DNA from 2 places in the Pseudanabaena sp. PCC 9330 genome. Region 2 is predicted to be linked to the other one. Evidence: riboswitches for the same ligand, from Rfam matches in the RefSeq annotation. Region 2 holds a riboswitch; the other holds the start of a gene.
The links. A riboswitch is a leader RNA that binds a small molecule or an ion and turns the genes downstream of it on or off. The one in region 2 is predicted to bind thiamine pyrophosphate.
Positions count from the first base shown of each region.

Region 1 (7,728 bases), on a different contig from region 2:
CTGTTTTCGGCTACGGGTAAAGAAGGGGCATTTCGGTACAATCGATTTTTTGCTATTAGCTATTTGCTGCTTGCTATCATGGGGTTGATACCGCTTTCGAATACCCTCTTTGGTATCATGCCTATCTTTGGCAACAACGTTTGGTTCAATGCAGTCACCGGGGCGATCGCGGCTTACTTCGCTTTCGTCTGGCATCCTAGCCATCCCGAGTCGACGGCTCCTTCTACTCAGTCGTCGTCCAATAGCTCTGCTATGAGCTGACGCTACAAGTTGGCTGTGTCAGCGTCAGATCTGATCCTAAGCGCACGGTAATGTTTGACCGTGCGCTTATTTAGCTATCAGACTTAGCCCCCTATCGTGGGCATGTAACTACCAACTAAAATTTGAGAGACACAGAGGCTACTTGCTCCACTTCAAGGTTTCTGAAGGCAGTTCGCCAAACATTTGTTTATAGTCACGAGCAAAATATCCTAGGTGGTAAAATCCGAACTGAGTGGCGGTTTCAGTTACCGTTATGCTGCCGGGTTCAGCTGCTTTTAGTCCTTGATGAATGGTTTGTAATCGCAAGATCTTCAGGTAAGACATCGGACTGACTCCAAACATCTCCTGAAATCCGTAACAGAGGGCGCGGCTACTGGTGCCTAGAGCCTGACACAGGTCAGTGAGCGTGAGCGCTCGGTCAAGGTACGATCGCATATAATCATCGGCCTGCTTAACCAAGTTTGACCGACGAAAGAACTTAGCAGAAATTTGTTGTGCTTGCTGGGTTGGCAATGCGGCAATAAACAACGGTAGAAAGTCATGCAAGATAAGCTGCCGAAAGTCCGACTGGCACAGCAGTGGAGAACCCTGAGTCAACAGTTCGTAAATTTGCTGTAAGTAGGAGCGCAAGGGGAAAAAAGACTCCGACACATCAACATAGTTCAAAGCCAAAAACTTTTCATCCAATTCTAGCCTGTCCATAGCCTGGGCAGAAGCCTCGAATATATCTGGTCGAATGTAAACAGCACAGTATAAACAGCCCCCCGGAAAAACTAAATTTGCTTCCCGACAAGCATCGAATCCAAACAAGTGGTCTTCAGTCACAAGTCGATTGTTTTCAACGCCATACTTCCCTTTGCCTTGCAAAATCATGGCAAACGTTAAAAATCCTTGTCGCTTATTTCCAACCGCGTGTAAACTGCGATTGACATAATTAAAGTTGAATTGAATTGTCCCAAGATCAAGAGCTGCTGATTGAGATTTGAAAGGCTCACACTCCAAAGGAGTCAGCCGGATATCTTCAGGCAGAAATGTCGCCATCTCGTCAATATCTTCAAAGCAAAATTGCGCCGCACCCTCCAAAATGGCGTCATCTGACGGTTGAGCGATTGAACTCTTCAGCAACGGCATACTTTATTCAAGAACAGCAAATCCCTTCGGAGAAGCACCGGAGAAAATTTATTTTTGTTAAGAATTTTTAGTATTCTTAATTTTTTTTAATTTTTGTAATCTTGCGATTTTTGGATAGTCACCATTTTAGCTGGTCTCTATGCTGGTGTTCTATAGCAAGCACAAGAATTCATTTTGCACCCCGGCGCAATCTGGTTACTGGCTTGCGTAAACCGTCACCAACAATCACTAATATGAACGGGAGTTACCGATAACGTGAAAAAACTAGGTTTTTTCATCGCCTTTATTGTGGCGCTGTTGATCGGGGGCCGTGGATGGTTACCCCTGGCGGCTGTCGCTCAGCAACCGCCTCGCCCCCATATCGTCTATATTCTGGCCGACGACCTGGGGTGGAAGGATGTTGGGTTTCATGGCTCCGATATTAAGACTCCCAATCTCGACCGGCTAGCCCAAACCGGAGTCGCCCTCGATCGTAACTATACCCATCCCTGGTGTACTCCCTCCAGAGCCGCTTTTATGACAGGACGCTACCCTTTCCGCTATGGGTTGCAAACCGTCGTTATCCCTTCGGCAGGCACCTATGGACTGTCTACCGATGAGTGGTTGCTGCCGCAGGCCCTAAAGGAGGTGGGTTACGAGACTGCCCTGGTGGGCAAGTGGCACCTCGGCCATGCCGATCGCAAGTATTGGCCTCTACAACGCGGGTTTGACTATCACTATGGCCCCATTCTGGGCGAGATTGATTACTTTACCCACTCTGCCCATGGCACGGTGGATTGGTATCGCAACAACGAGGTGGTCAACGAAGAAGGCTATGTCACCACCCTGCTCGGGCAGGATGCCGTAAAACTGATCGATGAGCACGATTCAGATACGCCCCTCTTTCTTTACCTGGCCTTTACCGCCCCCCATGCCCCCTACCAGGCACCGGAAGAGGCACTTGAGCAGTATGCAACTATCACGGATCCGAGTCGTCGTGCCTATGCGGCCATGATTTCTGTGATGGATGAGCAAATTGGCCAGGTAGTGGAGGCACTGGAACGGCGGGGGATGCGAGACAATACGCTAATTGTTTTCCAGAGCGACAATGGCGGTCCCCGTTCTGCGGCGGTTACGGGTGAAGTCGATACTTCTGGCAGCACCATTCCTGCCGACAACGGTATTTTTCGAGACGGCAAGGGTTCTCTGTACGAAGGCGGTACTCGCGCTGTCGCCCTCGCCAATTGGCCAGGGCAGATCAAACCCGGTTCTGTGGCTACTCAGCATATGCACATGGTTGATTGGTACCCGACGTTCGCCGCTTTAGCTGGCGCATCGCCCGATCCGACGAAGCCTTTAGATGGGTTAAACATTTGGCCAGCCCTGGCGAATGGAGAAACCATCGATCGCGATGCCGTTGGTTTCGATGTTGAACCCTTTCGCGCTGCTGTCCATTCAGGAGACTGGAAGCTGGTGTGGAAGGTGGCCCTGCCCTCTAAAGTAGAGCTGTTTAACCTTGCCCAAGACCCCTCGGAGGAAACTAACCTGGCCAACCAAAATCTTAGAATGGTGGCCAATCTAAAACAAAAAATTGAAAAAATGTCTAGTGAAGCTGAACCATCGCTGTTTTTAACCGAAGCATTGGGCGCAGCTAAGAGCATGCTGTTTACATCCGTTACGCTACCAGAAGATGCGGAGGCGATCGAAAACCAGCCGTAGAAATCTCTCTTCAGATGAGTGATTTATAGGGGCGCAGAGTCTGCGCCCCTTATCTATGGGTATCTTCTTTGCTAAAAAGGGGTTTAATAACGCGATCGCTCGGGTATACGAAATCCTGCCTGGTTACCCCAATTTCCTAACGGTGCATTGCGGCTGATACAAGCGCTTGGGTTACGGCTAGTTGGGGTGTAGCTGCGAATGCACCCTACGGTTTGGCATTGGAGGAATCGGGGTGGTTGAATTTGGATTTCCTATAAGTCAACCCTTGGTTACACCCTGTTTACAGCAGCACTATCCGTTAGATGGCTTGCTTCCCTGCGCCCAGTGGTCATGCCAGCTATCTGTTGGGCAACCCTTCCAGGGGCAACCCTTCCCCTTCGCCGTAGGCACGGATGTCGCGGCTGAGAATGCCAAAGTCAAACGCCTCTGTCTTGCCGCCCTGGGCCTTGAGCTGAATCCATACCAGACAGATCAGGGTTGACACCACAATCGGGGCGGCAAAGCTGACCAGCAGATCGCCCGCGAAGGGCAGACCATTCCAGGGGCTAAAGTCGGGCCGGGGGAAGAACAGGGCACCGGTGGCGATCGCCGCCACCGCGCTCCAAAACGCCATCGTCCCCGTCAGTCGTCTGGAATAGAGGCCAAACAACACCGGGAACAGCGCCCCGGCGCAGACCAGATCGGCCAGCAAAAACAGGTACAGCACGTTGTAGCCCCGGGAGGCGATCGCGATCGCAGGCAGCCCCACCACTACTGTCAGCACGCGGGTAATCTGCAAAATGCCGCTGGCGGGTCGGTCGGGGAAAATCCGCAGCAGGTCGGTGGTAAACACGCTGGCGATGCCGTTGAGCAGCGAGTCTAGACTGCTCATCACCAGGGCCAGCACCAGCACCAGCACCGCCATGCTCACCCAGCCCGGCAGCGCCAGCGCCTGAATCAGCGAGAAAAAGGCGCGATCGTCGTTGAAGCCAAAGTGCATGGCCACAATGCCCAGCAGCCCCGCAATGAACAGCATCGGCAAAATCACCAGAAACGAGCCGAGGAACGATCGCCGCACCACCTGATCGCTCTTGCAGGCGTAGATTCGCTGCCAGTTGGTCTGGTTAAACATTTCGGCGGCGATCACGGCGATCACCAGCGTCGACCCAAACTTAATGCCGGGGCCATTGGCCAAGGTCAGCAGCTCTGGTGCGGTCTGGGTGACGGGGGCGATCGCACTGCCCCAGCCGCCCAACGCAAATACCGCAATGCCAAAACTCAGCAGCAGCAGCGGCACAATCACCACAAACTGAATCGCGTCGGTAAAGATTGTCGCTGCCAGGCCACCCACCAGGGTGTAGGCAAACACCGCCGCCATCACCAGCAGGGCCGTGAGCCAGAGGGGCACGCCCGCCATCAGCTCGACCGCTTTTGCGATCGCCGTCAGCTCTGCCGCCAAATACACAAACATGTAAAAGACCACAATCCCCAGGGTCAGCCGGTACATGGCCTGGCCAAAGCGGTGCAGTACGTATTCGTTCAGCGAGTGACCCTTGGGCATGAGAAACCGCATGCGCGTACCCATAAAGGCAAACAGCGCCGCCGGGGTGGCCTGGCCAATGCAGTAGCCCACGATGCCCGCTATACCGCTGGTGGCCCCCACTTCGGGCGGGCTAAAGAGAATCCATGCGCCCATGGCCGAGGCCACAATGGTCGCCAGAGCCATCGGAGTGCCCACACTGTTGCGGCTCACCATATAGTCTTCTAGGCTAATCGCGCGGCGGCTGGCCTGGAGCAGCCCGATCAGCGTGAAGCTGGCCACGGTAATTAAGGTAACGGCGATCGCCGTTGCACTCAGCGTCATAGAACAACTCACCTCGATAGGGTTGGGTGGTTGCTAGAGGCAGCTGCCTTAGAGAATAGGCAACCGCAGAACAGACGACTCGCAGAACACGTTACCAGTGAGGCCGAGCCGCACCGGCTCGTAAACTCAATCAACGCTTTCCTCCGCTGGCATTAACCAGGTCAGGTTCCGAGGGTATGATCTCAGCCCGATGCGATCGGACACCCCTAGCAGCTAGCATCCTACCACTGGTGTTCGCCGCGATCGCCCATAATGGTCATAAAGCTGATGAGCGCAGGACTCACCCCATGGCTGATCCCGTTACCATTGCAGACATCTACGCCCTCTTTCAAGCCTCTCGAGCGGAGGATGATCGCCGTGCTGCCGAAGCAGATCGTCGTGCTGCCGAGGCTGATCGCCGTCTGCAAAAATTAGAACGCATTGCCGCCAACACTAGCCGAGATGTAGCGGGGCTAACGACTCGATGGGGTCAGTTTGTCGAAAATCTGGTCGCGCCCGCTGTCATTCGCCTGTTTCAAGAGCGGGGCATTGAGGTGCAAGAACTCTCCCGCCGTATGCAGTCGAAGCGGCCTGGGGCGGAGATGGAGATCGATATTTTTGCCGTAGATGGCGATGTTGCCGTCGCTGTAGAAGTGAAATCGCGCCTATCAAAGCAGGATGTGGACGATTTCTTGACCCGGCTGGGGCGGTTTCGGCAGGCCTTTCCCCACTACACCGGATATCAGATCTATGGAGCAGTAGCGGGCATTGAAATTGATGAGGGCATAGACCGCTACGCCTATCAGCAAGGGTTGTTTGTGATTAAGCAGATGGGCGACACCGTAGCCATTGCTAACGACACCACCTTTCAACCCACCGCCTGGTAGCGCAATCAATCCTCGGTGCTGATGATCATGGCTGGAGAAACTGACTTAGCCCAACTGCTCAAAACCATGCAGCCCGTGCTGCGGCAGGGAGAATACGTGTTTTGCACTTTGCCTAACACCACCTGCCCGCCTCACCTCGACCCTGTGGGCTACTTCAAAGAAGACGAAGGGCTGACGCTGATGTTGCCCAAGCTCCAGGCCGATGCAGCAGGCCTAGCCTACCCGGCAGTCTTTGCGCTGATCACGCTGACGGTGCACTCTAGCCTAGAGGCGGTGGGGTTTATGGCGGCGATCGCAACCCACTTAGCCAGCCACGGCATTAGCGTCAACCCGGTCTCGGCTTTTTACCACGACCACCTGTTTGTGCCCGCTAGGGATGCTGAACGGGCGATCGCACTACTGCAATCTCTCACCGCCGCTGCTGGCTCTGCACCACCCGCTTAATGCCAGTTTCGACATTGAGCCAGGCGGCATCGCGATCGCCCCACTGGGTCACCGGCTCAGCATTTTTGGGTAGAAACTGAAGTTTGCTAAAGGGCGTATTTTTCCAATCTGTGGGCCTGAGAATGACGGGGATAACAATCGCCTCGCCGCTGTCGTTTCGCTCCAGGGCGCGAGTCATTTCGAGGTCGTAGCAGTAGTCGGAAGCGATAAAGTCGGCGCTAATCAGCAGCAGAATGATGTCGGCCCGGTTGAGGTTGTCGTCAATGTCGTTGGCCCAGTCGTTGCCGGGCAAAATGCGGCGATCGTGCCAGGGCTGAATGAGCCCCTGCCGTTGCAGCAACTTGAGGTGAGTCTCTAGCTCGTCCCGCAGGGTTTCGTCTTTGTGGGAGTAGCTGTAGAACAGGCGTAGGGCCTGGCTGCGGCGATCCATAGTCGTGGTGGGTTGGCGAGTGCCCTCCAAATCGACTCCGTTCAGCAAGTCGCGCACGTTGAGGGTGATCAGCCCCTCCCCTGTGAACACGTCAAAGCTGGTTTGGCGGTGTTCTTCGCGCACTAGCAGCTCTTTGTAGTCAACGGTTACATTGGGGTGCCCCGGCACCGGCACTAGCTCTTTGGGGGTGAATTTAAAGCTACGGTGGATGCGCTCAAAGTCGGAGCGAATGACCGCCAGCAGCCTGCGCCGACTGGCCGCTGGCCCATCCACGCTGATGGAAACGCTGCGATCTTGGGGGTCGGCTTTGACCAGGGCGCGATCGCCCTCAAACTGCAAAATTACCCCGGTGCGCCAGCGCAACTGGTGCTCGCTCAGCACATGGGTGCGCACAATGAAGCGGGGCAGCAACCCTTCCGGCAAAATTGGGTATTCGTAGCGAAAGTTGAGGCACTGGGCCGGGTCAAACTCGGCGGCGGCGGCGGGCTGCTGTTTGTCTAGCAGGTCGGGGATCAGATAGCGGTTTTCGTCTTCTTCAAAGCGAAAGCACAGCTCGAATTTGCGCATCAGCTCTAGCAAAAAGCCGTGGCGCTCGGGGGGATAGTTCTGGGTATCCAGGTGGCGACCCAGGCAGGTGGCTTCCATTTCGCCTTTGGTTTCTGCTAGCTCGTCGGCGTTGAGCAGGGTGTAAATGCCGCTGGTGACCCAGTGGGGGTTGAGCACGTGGGTATCGCGCAGGCGGGGGTCGTCTTTGTAGTTGAGGGCAATGCCGAGGCTATGGAGGTGGACGGCGAGGGAGTCTTGCGCGCCAAAGTCGGTTTCGCCATCGGTTTTGCAAAACTCTCGAAATTGCTCAAAGGAGATGTAGTTTTCGGCCATGGCCGACAGCCGATCTTTAATCGCCACCCAACTGGCGGGGAAGGGGTCGCGCAGGTGCTCTAGGGCATCGGTTTCGCGCTCAATGGCGGTCCGGAGGTGGTCGATGCCCTGGCCGGTTTCGCAATCGGTTGCGATGAACTCTCGAATGTTGGGAAATTTTTGCCGCAATGCTCTTT
Region 1 covers NZ_JAYFES010000094.1:29,190-36,917, reverse strand. The annotation lists gene AC0QKW_RS09895 (DUF4383 domain-containing protein) at 1-261, shown strand, start outside; gene AC0QKW_RS09890 (helix-turn-helix domain-containing protein) at 400-1,392, opposite strand; gene AC0QKW_RS09885 (arylsulfatase B) at 1,648-3,090, shown strand; gene AC0QKW_RS09880 (sodium:solute symporter family transporter) at 3,428-4,933, opposite strand; TPP riboswitch at 5,055-5,151, opposite strand; gene AC0QKW_RS09875 (DUF8196 domain-containing protein) at 5,221-5,799, shown strand; gene AC0QKW_RS09870 (ACT domain-containing protein) at 5,827-6,243, shown strand; gene AC0QKW_RS09865 (COR domain-containing protein) at 6,209-7,728, opposite strand, start outside.
Region 1: it holds a riboswitch for thiamine pyrophosphate, as region 2 does, so the genes downstream of both, AC0QKW_RS09880 (sodium:solute symporter family transporter) here and thiC (phosphomethylpyrimidine synthase) in region 2, are expected to answer to the same signal.

Region 2 (7,728 bases):
GCCCCCTAGTGCGCCGCCTGTTGGTCAAAAACCTCCATGCCCAGGGCCATAACGAAGTCTTCCTCGACAGCCAGGTGATCGGCCAAATTCCCCGCACCTACTTTGAGGTCAACGGCTACCGCTACAACCGCGACAGCTTCGACATTCGCGCCAGCGGTGGCCGGGTGCGCGTCACCCAGCCCGGCGATCCCCCCGTTACCCGCGTCTACGGCGGCACGCTGCGGGTGCAACCCAACACCTACGGCACCTACACCCTGGTCAACAGCGTCCCCATTGAGACCTACCTGCGCGGGGTGGTGCCCCACGAGATCGGCCCCAGCGCCCCGGTACCCGCCATTCAGGCCCAGGCAGTGCTGGCTCGCACCTACGCCCTGCGCAACCTGCGCCGCTTTGCGATCGATGACTACGAACTCTGCGCCGACACCCAGTGCCAGGTTTATCGAGGGCTGACGGGTACCGTGCCTGTAGCCGACCAAGCCATTGTGGCCACCCAGGGCCAGGTGCTCACCTACCAAAACGAGCTGGTGGATGCCCTCTATTCTTCCACTAGCGGGGGGGTTACTGCCGCCTTTAGCGATGTGTGGGAGGGGCCAGATCGCCCCTACCTGCGCCCTGTAGTCGATACCGTCTATGGCCTGTGGGATATCAACCAGTATCCGCTCAATTCTGAAGAGTCCTTTCGACGCTTCATCGCTCTCAATGAGGGATTTAATGAGGTGGGCTGGGCGCTGTTTCGCTGGCGCAACGAGGGCGACCTAGTTGAAATCACCGCCGATCTCAAGGGCTACCTGGGCCGCAGGCAGCATCCGCTGGCAGGGTTTACCCAGGTGAAGTCGCTGCGGGTGGCTGAGCGGGCCAACTCGGGCCGGGTGCAGCGGGTGGAGGTAGAAACTGACCTGGGTATTGTTGAACTTCGCAAGGACGAAATTGTCCGCGTGCTGCGTCCCCCCCGTAGTCTGCTGTTCTACCTGGAGCCGATGTATAGCACTGGGGCCGCTGGAGCGCCAGGCCAGCTCACGGGCTATCGCTTTGTGGGCGGCGGTTGGGGCCATGCCGTAGGTCTGAGCCAAGCAGGGTCGTATCGGCTGGGCAATCTGGGCTGGGCCTATCCAAGAATTCTTCAGTTTTATTATCCGGGCACCACTTTGCAGCCGATCAGTGAGAATCTGACGTTTTGGCGAGAGCCAGACTGAGTAAGGCCGAGTGGTGGGGTGAAGTAGAGTGGGTCACCGCGTGGTCACAATTTGCCACCTGCCCCTTAACTGATTGGGCACATCGCGGTAGCCTGTACCCAAGACTCTAGCTCTGGGGCACAGCAGCGATGGCGTTGCCCCTTCACCAGCTCGACCACCTAGATTACGACGAAGCCGAACCGCTGCTGGATGACTATGATCCACGGTGCGATCGCAGACTTTGTCGGGTCATGAGCCAAACCTGCGTCGAGCGCACCCCTGAGGATGGCAACTGGATTGGCAGTTGATCGAAATGGCCTACCTCGACGACTTTGGCGATCGCACCTGAACCACCTAGGGGCTTTCAAAAAGTCAAGGCTGCCAAAGCCAAGAAGACCAAACGCAAGCCGCCCAAGGTGCTAGGCGAAATCATTAAGTCCCACGGCAAGTCCCCTGAGCAATATCCTGATGAAGCTTGGTGATGGGTGCTTGTAGACGAGCAAGTTTCGGGAATCCTGGGTTTGCTCTTGTAGTAGTAAGCGGGTTCTTTTGATATCTAATGCCTGCACTGTTGGACAAGCTGCTTCATTTTGCCGTGGGCCTGGCCACCGGTATCAGTTTCTGGTGGGTGATAGAGCGCAACCATCGAAGCGCAGCGGCAGCGATCAACCCCATCTGCTTTTTGGTCATGGTGATTTGGGGTGCCAGTGGCCTGTTTTTCTTTCGCAAGCTGGGTGTGCCGCTGCTCAGCGGTACCTTCTTTTACATGGCCTTTCCCGATTGGGATATTCCGCTATACAACGCGACCGGACTGCGGTTACTCATTCACCGTAGCTGGCTGTTTCATTCAGTGCTGATACCCGTGGGGTTGCTGGGCGGGTGGCTGTGGTGTGTGCCTCGTCTCACTCTGGTGCCCTGGCAAAAAACGGTGGCCAACCTGGTGCGCGATGGGGCCATGGGTCTGTCGGTGGGCATCAGCGCCCATCTCATTTGGGATGCGCTGTTGTCGTCAACCCGCCGAGGCTTTTACATTCGCAGCTTTAGCGGCCCGGCGTCTTACGGATGGCTGCTGCTGAATCTGGTGATTGGCCTCGGGGTGCCTTTGCTCATCGCCTGGAGCCTAGGGCACCCTAGGGACGCTTCTACCGACCAGTGAAGTTGAGTGATTTAGAACGTAATTAACTAAGGTGAACGATGCGGCTGCTGACTCCTCTGATTGGCTTGGCTCTGATGATCTTTGGGCTGTACTTTTTAGGCCAGAATATTTTCTTTACGACCTATGCCTCCCCCTGGTGGCGGGGTGTGGCGGCCAATATGTCAGTGCTGTCGCTGACGGCTGGCGTGTTTATGATGGTGTTTTTGCCTGCTGGAGCCAGGGTTTTGGGCTGGGGGGCGATCGCCTTTGGCATCATCTGCGTCTTTGTCAGCAGCCGAGCCATTCTCAACCCCACCAGCCTGTGGCAGTTTGTAATCTCGCTGATGGCCATGAGCTTTGGCTACAAAATGCTGACGGCGCGCATGCGGTTTTTTTAGCTTACGGGTAGGCCAGCGGCAGCGCTAATACTGTATGATGCCAGCAAGCTAGGGGTGTCCGAGTTTTCGGACTGAGATCATACCCTCAGAACCTGACCTGGTTGATACCAGCGGAGGAAAGCGTTGCTTGCGGTAACTAGCCGAGACGACGAGTACATTGCTGTTCTGGATCTATAGTCCAGAACTTTGGGTGAAGTACCAGCAGATTGCTGAGGTTTGCCTGCGATCGCTCCACCCGTCTCGGCCATACCCATCCAAACCCGCCCCGATTCAGGTAACGCCTCTAGCGCCACACCAGAGGTAAACCCATGAGAACTGAATGGATCGCCAATCGCCAGGGTCAGGCCAATGTGTCCCAAATGCACTACGCTCGCCAGGGCCTGATCACTGAAGAGATGGCTCACGTGGCGAAGCGAGAGAACCTGCCCGAGGAGCTGATTCGCGACGAGGTGGCGCGGGGCCGCATGATCATCCCCGCCAACATCAACCACCCGAATCTGGAGCCGATGGCGATCGGCATCGCCTCGAAGTGCAAGGTGAATGCCAACATCGGCGCGTCGCCCAACTCGTCAGACATCAACGAAGAAGTGGCCAAGCTGCACCTGGCGGTGAAGTATGGGGCCGACACCCTGATGGATTTATCGACCGGAGGCGGCGATCTCGACGCCATTCGCACTGCGATCATTCAGGCTTCTACCATTCCGATTGGCACAGTGCCTGTTTACCAAGCGCTCGAAAGCGTCCACGGCAACATCGAAAACCTCACCGCCGATGACTTTCTACACATCATCGAAAAGCACGCCCAGCAGGGGGTCGATTACCAGACCATCCACGCTGGGATTTTGATTGAGCATCTGCCCCTGGTGCGCGATCGCATCACCGGCATTGTCTCTCGCGGCGGCGGCATCCTCGCCCGCTGGATGCTGCACCACCACAAGCAAAACCCCCTCTACACCCACTTCCACGACATCATCGAAATCTTCAAGCGCTACGATGTGTCGTTCAGCTTGGGGGATTCTCTGCGCCCCGGCTGCTTGCATGACGCCACCGACGCCGCCCAGCTGGCCGAACTCAAAACCCTGGGTCAGCTCACCCGCCAGGCCTGGGAGCACGACGTGCAGGTGATGGTCGAAGGCCCCGGCCACGTGCCCATGGATCAGATCGACTACAACGTCAAAAAGCAGATGGAGGAATGTTCCGAAGCCCCCTTCTACGTGCTTGGCCCGCTGGTGACCGACATTGCCGCTGGCTACGACCACATCAGCTCGGCCATTGGCGCGGCGCTGGCGGGCTGGAGCGGGGCGGCGATGCTCTGCTACGTGACACCGAAGGAGCACCTGGGTTTACCCAACGCCGAAGACGTACGGGCCGGGCTGATCGCCTACAAGATTGCCGCCCACGCGGCGGATATTGCTAGGCATAGGCCGGGAGTGCGCGATCGCGACGATGCCATGTCCCACGCCCGCTACAACTTCGACTGGAACAAGCAGTTCGAGCTGTCGCTAGATCCTGAACGGGCCAAGGAATACCACGACGAAACCCTACCCGCCGACATCTACAAGACCGCCGAGTTTTGCTCCATGTGCGGCCCTAAGTTCTGCCCCATGCAGACTAAGGTCGATGCCGACGCCCTGACCGAGCTAGAGAAATTCTTGGCGAAGGAGAAGGCTACGGTTTAGATCTGTGCTTTAGAAAACTCAGATTCATAATCAGGAACCTCATAGGGGCGTAGCATGCTACGCCCCTACAGATGAATATTCGGGTTGCCCATGCAATCGACTGGCCGCTGTAATCTGTAGACGCGCCAATCGTGGTTGACGATCGGTGGGTAGCGTAAGGAGACGCTGGTTATTTCTCCACCAGCTCGCGGAACCAGTTGTCGCTCCAGAGTTCGTCAAAGGCGGGCTCGGTGCGAGCCTCTTCGCGGTAGTCGGGGTCGAGGCGCACCGCCTGTTGCAGCGACTCCATAGCGTTGTCAAACTGGCGCTGGAGACCGTAGCAGAGAGCTTTATGGTAATGGGCCTTGGGGTAGTCAGGGTCGAGGGCGATCGCCCGGTCAAAGCTCTTGATGGCGTCCTCATCGCGGCCCAGCTTGACCAGGGCCAGACCCCGGTTGTCCCACCCTTTGGGGGCATCGGGGTTAAAGCGGGTGGTTTTGTCAAAGCTCTCTAGGGCGTCGTCGTAGCGCTCTAGCTCGATCAGCGACAGGCCCCGATTCAGCCAGGCGATCGCATCATTGGGCTGAGACTCTACCGCCTTGTCAAAGGAGTTAAACGCCTCCTCGTGCTGCTGGAGAATGCCGTAGGAGACACCCCGGTTCACCCAGGCTTCGTGGTAGTCGGGGTGAATTTCGAGGGCGCGATCGAAGGCGGCGATCGCCTCTTCCCGGCGCTTGAGGCGGCTGAGCACCATGCCCCGGTTGAGCCACACTTTGGCATCCTCGGGGGTGACCTCGCTGAGGCGATCAAACACTGTCAGGGCGTCTTCATGGCGGCGCAGCTCCCGCAAAATCAGCCCCTTTTGCATCAGTGCCCCGGTGTGCTTGGGCTCTAGCTCCAGAGCCTGGTTGAGAGACTCGATCGCCGCCTCCAGCTGCTCCAGGGACTGTTGGGCTTGGGCGCGGTTGATCCACACCTGGGTGTTGACCGGCTGAATGTCGAGGGCTTTGTCGTACTCGGCCACCGCCAGGGCGTAGTCGCCGTCAGCCAGGTAGCGATCGCCCCGACCGATATATTCATCGGCGGTGAGAAACAGCTGGGGCCGGTTGGTCTCCAGCTTGCTCATCTTGTCGGTCAGGCTCTCAAACTGCTGCCGCGCCTCGCTCATAAACGAGTCGGCAATAAACTGGGGCGAGACCTCGCCCAGGCGCTGCATGATGGCGTCTTTTTGGTGGGTGGCTTCGGCGGCGATCGCCTCCAACCGCACCCGGTAGGTCTGCTGCAAATCTTCCAGACGTCCCAGCGACACCTCGCGCCCCGCCTGAATATCCGCCTCAAGCTGGGCAAAGCGCTCGGCCATATCGGCCATCAGCCCGTCGAGCTGGGTGCGGGCGGCGGCTTCTCGCTCTGCTGTGGTGGCCCCCAGATTGGCCAGGTCTTCGCTGAGGCGGGCGTCGAAGCTGTCGATTTTGTCGAGCACGCGATCGCGCTTGGTAAAGATCGCCCCCCGCACCAGGTTGAGCTGCTCGGTAAAGGCCGCCTCCATCGCCCGCAGACCGTCGAGAATCTGGATCTGCTGTTCGCTGGCGGTGTCTTGCAGCACCCGCACCTGCTGGCGAAAGGCGCTGACCGTGGCCTCAATATCGGCCAGCAGAGTAGATCGCTGCACCTCCGCCTCGGTGGCCATCTGGCCCAGCTGGCTCTGCAAATCTCCGGCAGTACGCTGAATGTCGTCGAGGGTGTTGGCCTGGCGGGCTTCAGCCTCGGTGCGCAGGTCGCCAAACCGGGCCAGGGCCACATCCGCCGCCTGGCGCAGGTCGCCCAGCAGCATGTCCTGCTGGCGCTCAATATCCAGCTTGAGGCCGCCAAACTGGGCGAGAAACTCATCGGCCTGGCGGCGCATATCTGCCAGAATGCGGCTGCGCTGGCCATCGACCTCGGTACGCAGGTTAGCAAAGCGCGAGGTAAATTCGTCGATGGAGCGCTGAATGGTCTGTAATGCCAGATCGCGCTCGCCTAGAGCGCTGATTTGCAAGTCGCCTAGCTGGCGGCTGATCTCTTCGGTCTGGGTCTGGAGGCGGGTGAGGCTGCGGTGGCGCTCGGCCTCCATCACTTCACTAATAGAAGCCGCCTGCTTTTCCACCTGTTCTCCCGCCTGGGTGGTGAGCTGCTGGCGCAGGTCGGCCAAGGCTGCCATGATGCGATCGCGCTCCTCCTGGGCCGCATTCACCATCGTCCCCATCTGATCAGAAAAGCTGCGCTCGGCATTGCCAATCTTCTGCACCGCCGCGTCCTGCTGCACCTCTACCTCGCTGCGCAGGCGATTCACGTCGCGCAAAAAGCCGGTCTGGTTCTCTTCTAACGTGCGAAACACCACATCGCGCTGGAGCTGGGTGTCTTTGCGCAGGGTGGTGATCTCGTTGTCTGCGGTCTGGCGCAGCCCGGTGAGCTGGCCGACAAAGTTGGCCTCGGTGCTCTCCAGCTTGACCTGCAACTCGCTCAGGGTAGACTGCCAGTCGTTGATGGTACGGGCTTTGAACTCGGCCAGATCGTCCACCAGACGATTGAGCACCTGCTTTTTGGTAACGGCCTCTTCAGTAAAGCGATCGGTGCGGCTTTCGAGCTCACCGGCCCGCTCTTTGGCCTGGGCCAGAATGTGGTCGAGGTCGCGGGTCGCCCCATGAATCTTGGTTTCTAGATCGGTAATGTCGTTGATCTGGTTGCGAACGACGACCGACACCTCTTGGATCACCGATCGCCGCATCAGCCACAGCATCACCACGCCGACGCTGAGCAGCAGCAGCAGCGTTCCCAGCAGCACAAAGAATAGAGTCGTGGCCCGACGAAAGGCCAGATTGGCCTCGGCCTGAATGCGCTCTAGCTCAGCGGTGGTGGCAGCCTGGGCCATCAGCACGGGGGCTTGGGATAAATCTGCTTGGGCGATGGACATGGGAGACTGAAGAGGGCTGTCCTCAGCCACCACAGGCCGCATTCCCCCACCGCTGAGCAGCATCAGCGCCAACAGCAACAGCGGGCGAGGAACATCGGCCAAAAATCGCATGGGCTGCCTCATCAAGCGCGTCCGAAGGGAATATGCCTAGGATACCTGATACTTCCGGGGGTTAGGTCAGCAGTTGCAGAGCTGAAAATTGATCAGAACCCAAGGGACTGTTTAAAGATGACATCCAAGCTGGTCTTTGGGTTTGCATCTCGTTCTTACAAGGCCGATGGCGGATCCGGCATTGGGCTGATAATCAGCTCATTACCTTGCCGCCCCACTACACTCACCAGGTCGCCTTCTGCAAAGGTGAGCAACGGTTGCAGCGGTATAGCTCGCCAGTAAGAAGCCTCGTACTTGACCTCAT
Region 2 covers NZ_JAYFES010000076.1:3,758-11,485, reverse strand. The annotation lists gene AC0QKW_RS06095 (SpoIID/LytB domain-containing protein) at 1-1,193, shown strand, start outside; gene AC0QKW_RS06090 (hypothetical protein) at 1,322-1,480, shown strand; gene AC0QKW_RS06085 (hypothetical protein) at 1,732-2,328, shown strand; gene AC0QKW_RS06080 (hypothetical protein) at 2,367-2,705, shown strand; TPP riboswitch at 2,746-2,841, shown strand; gene thiC (phosphomethylpyrimidine synthase) at 3,014-4,384, shown strand; gene AC0QKW_RS06070 (tetratricopeptide repeat protein) at 4,554-7,424, opposite strand; gene AC0QKW_RS06065 (NfeD family protein) at 7,580-7,728, opposite strand, start outside.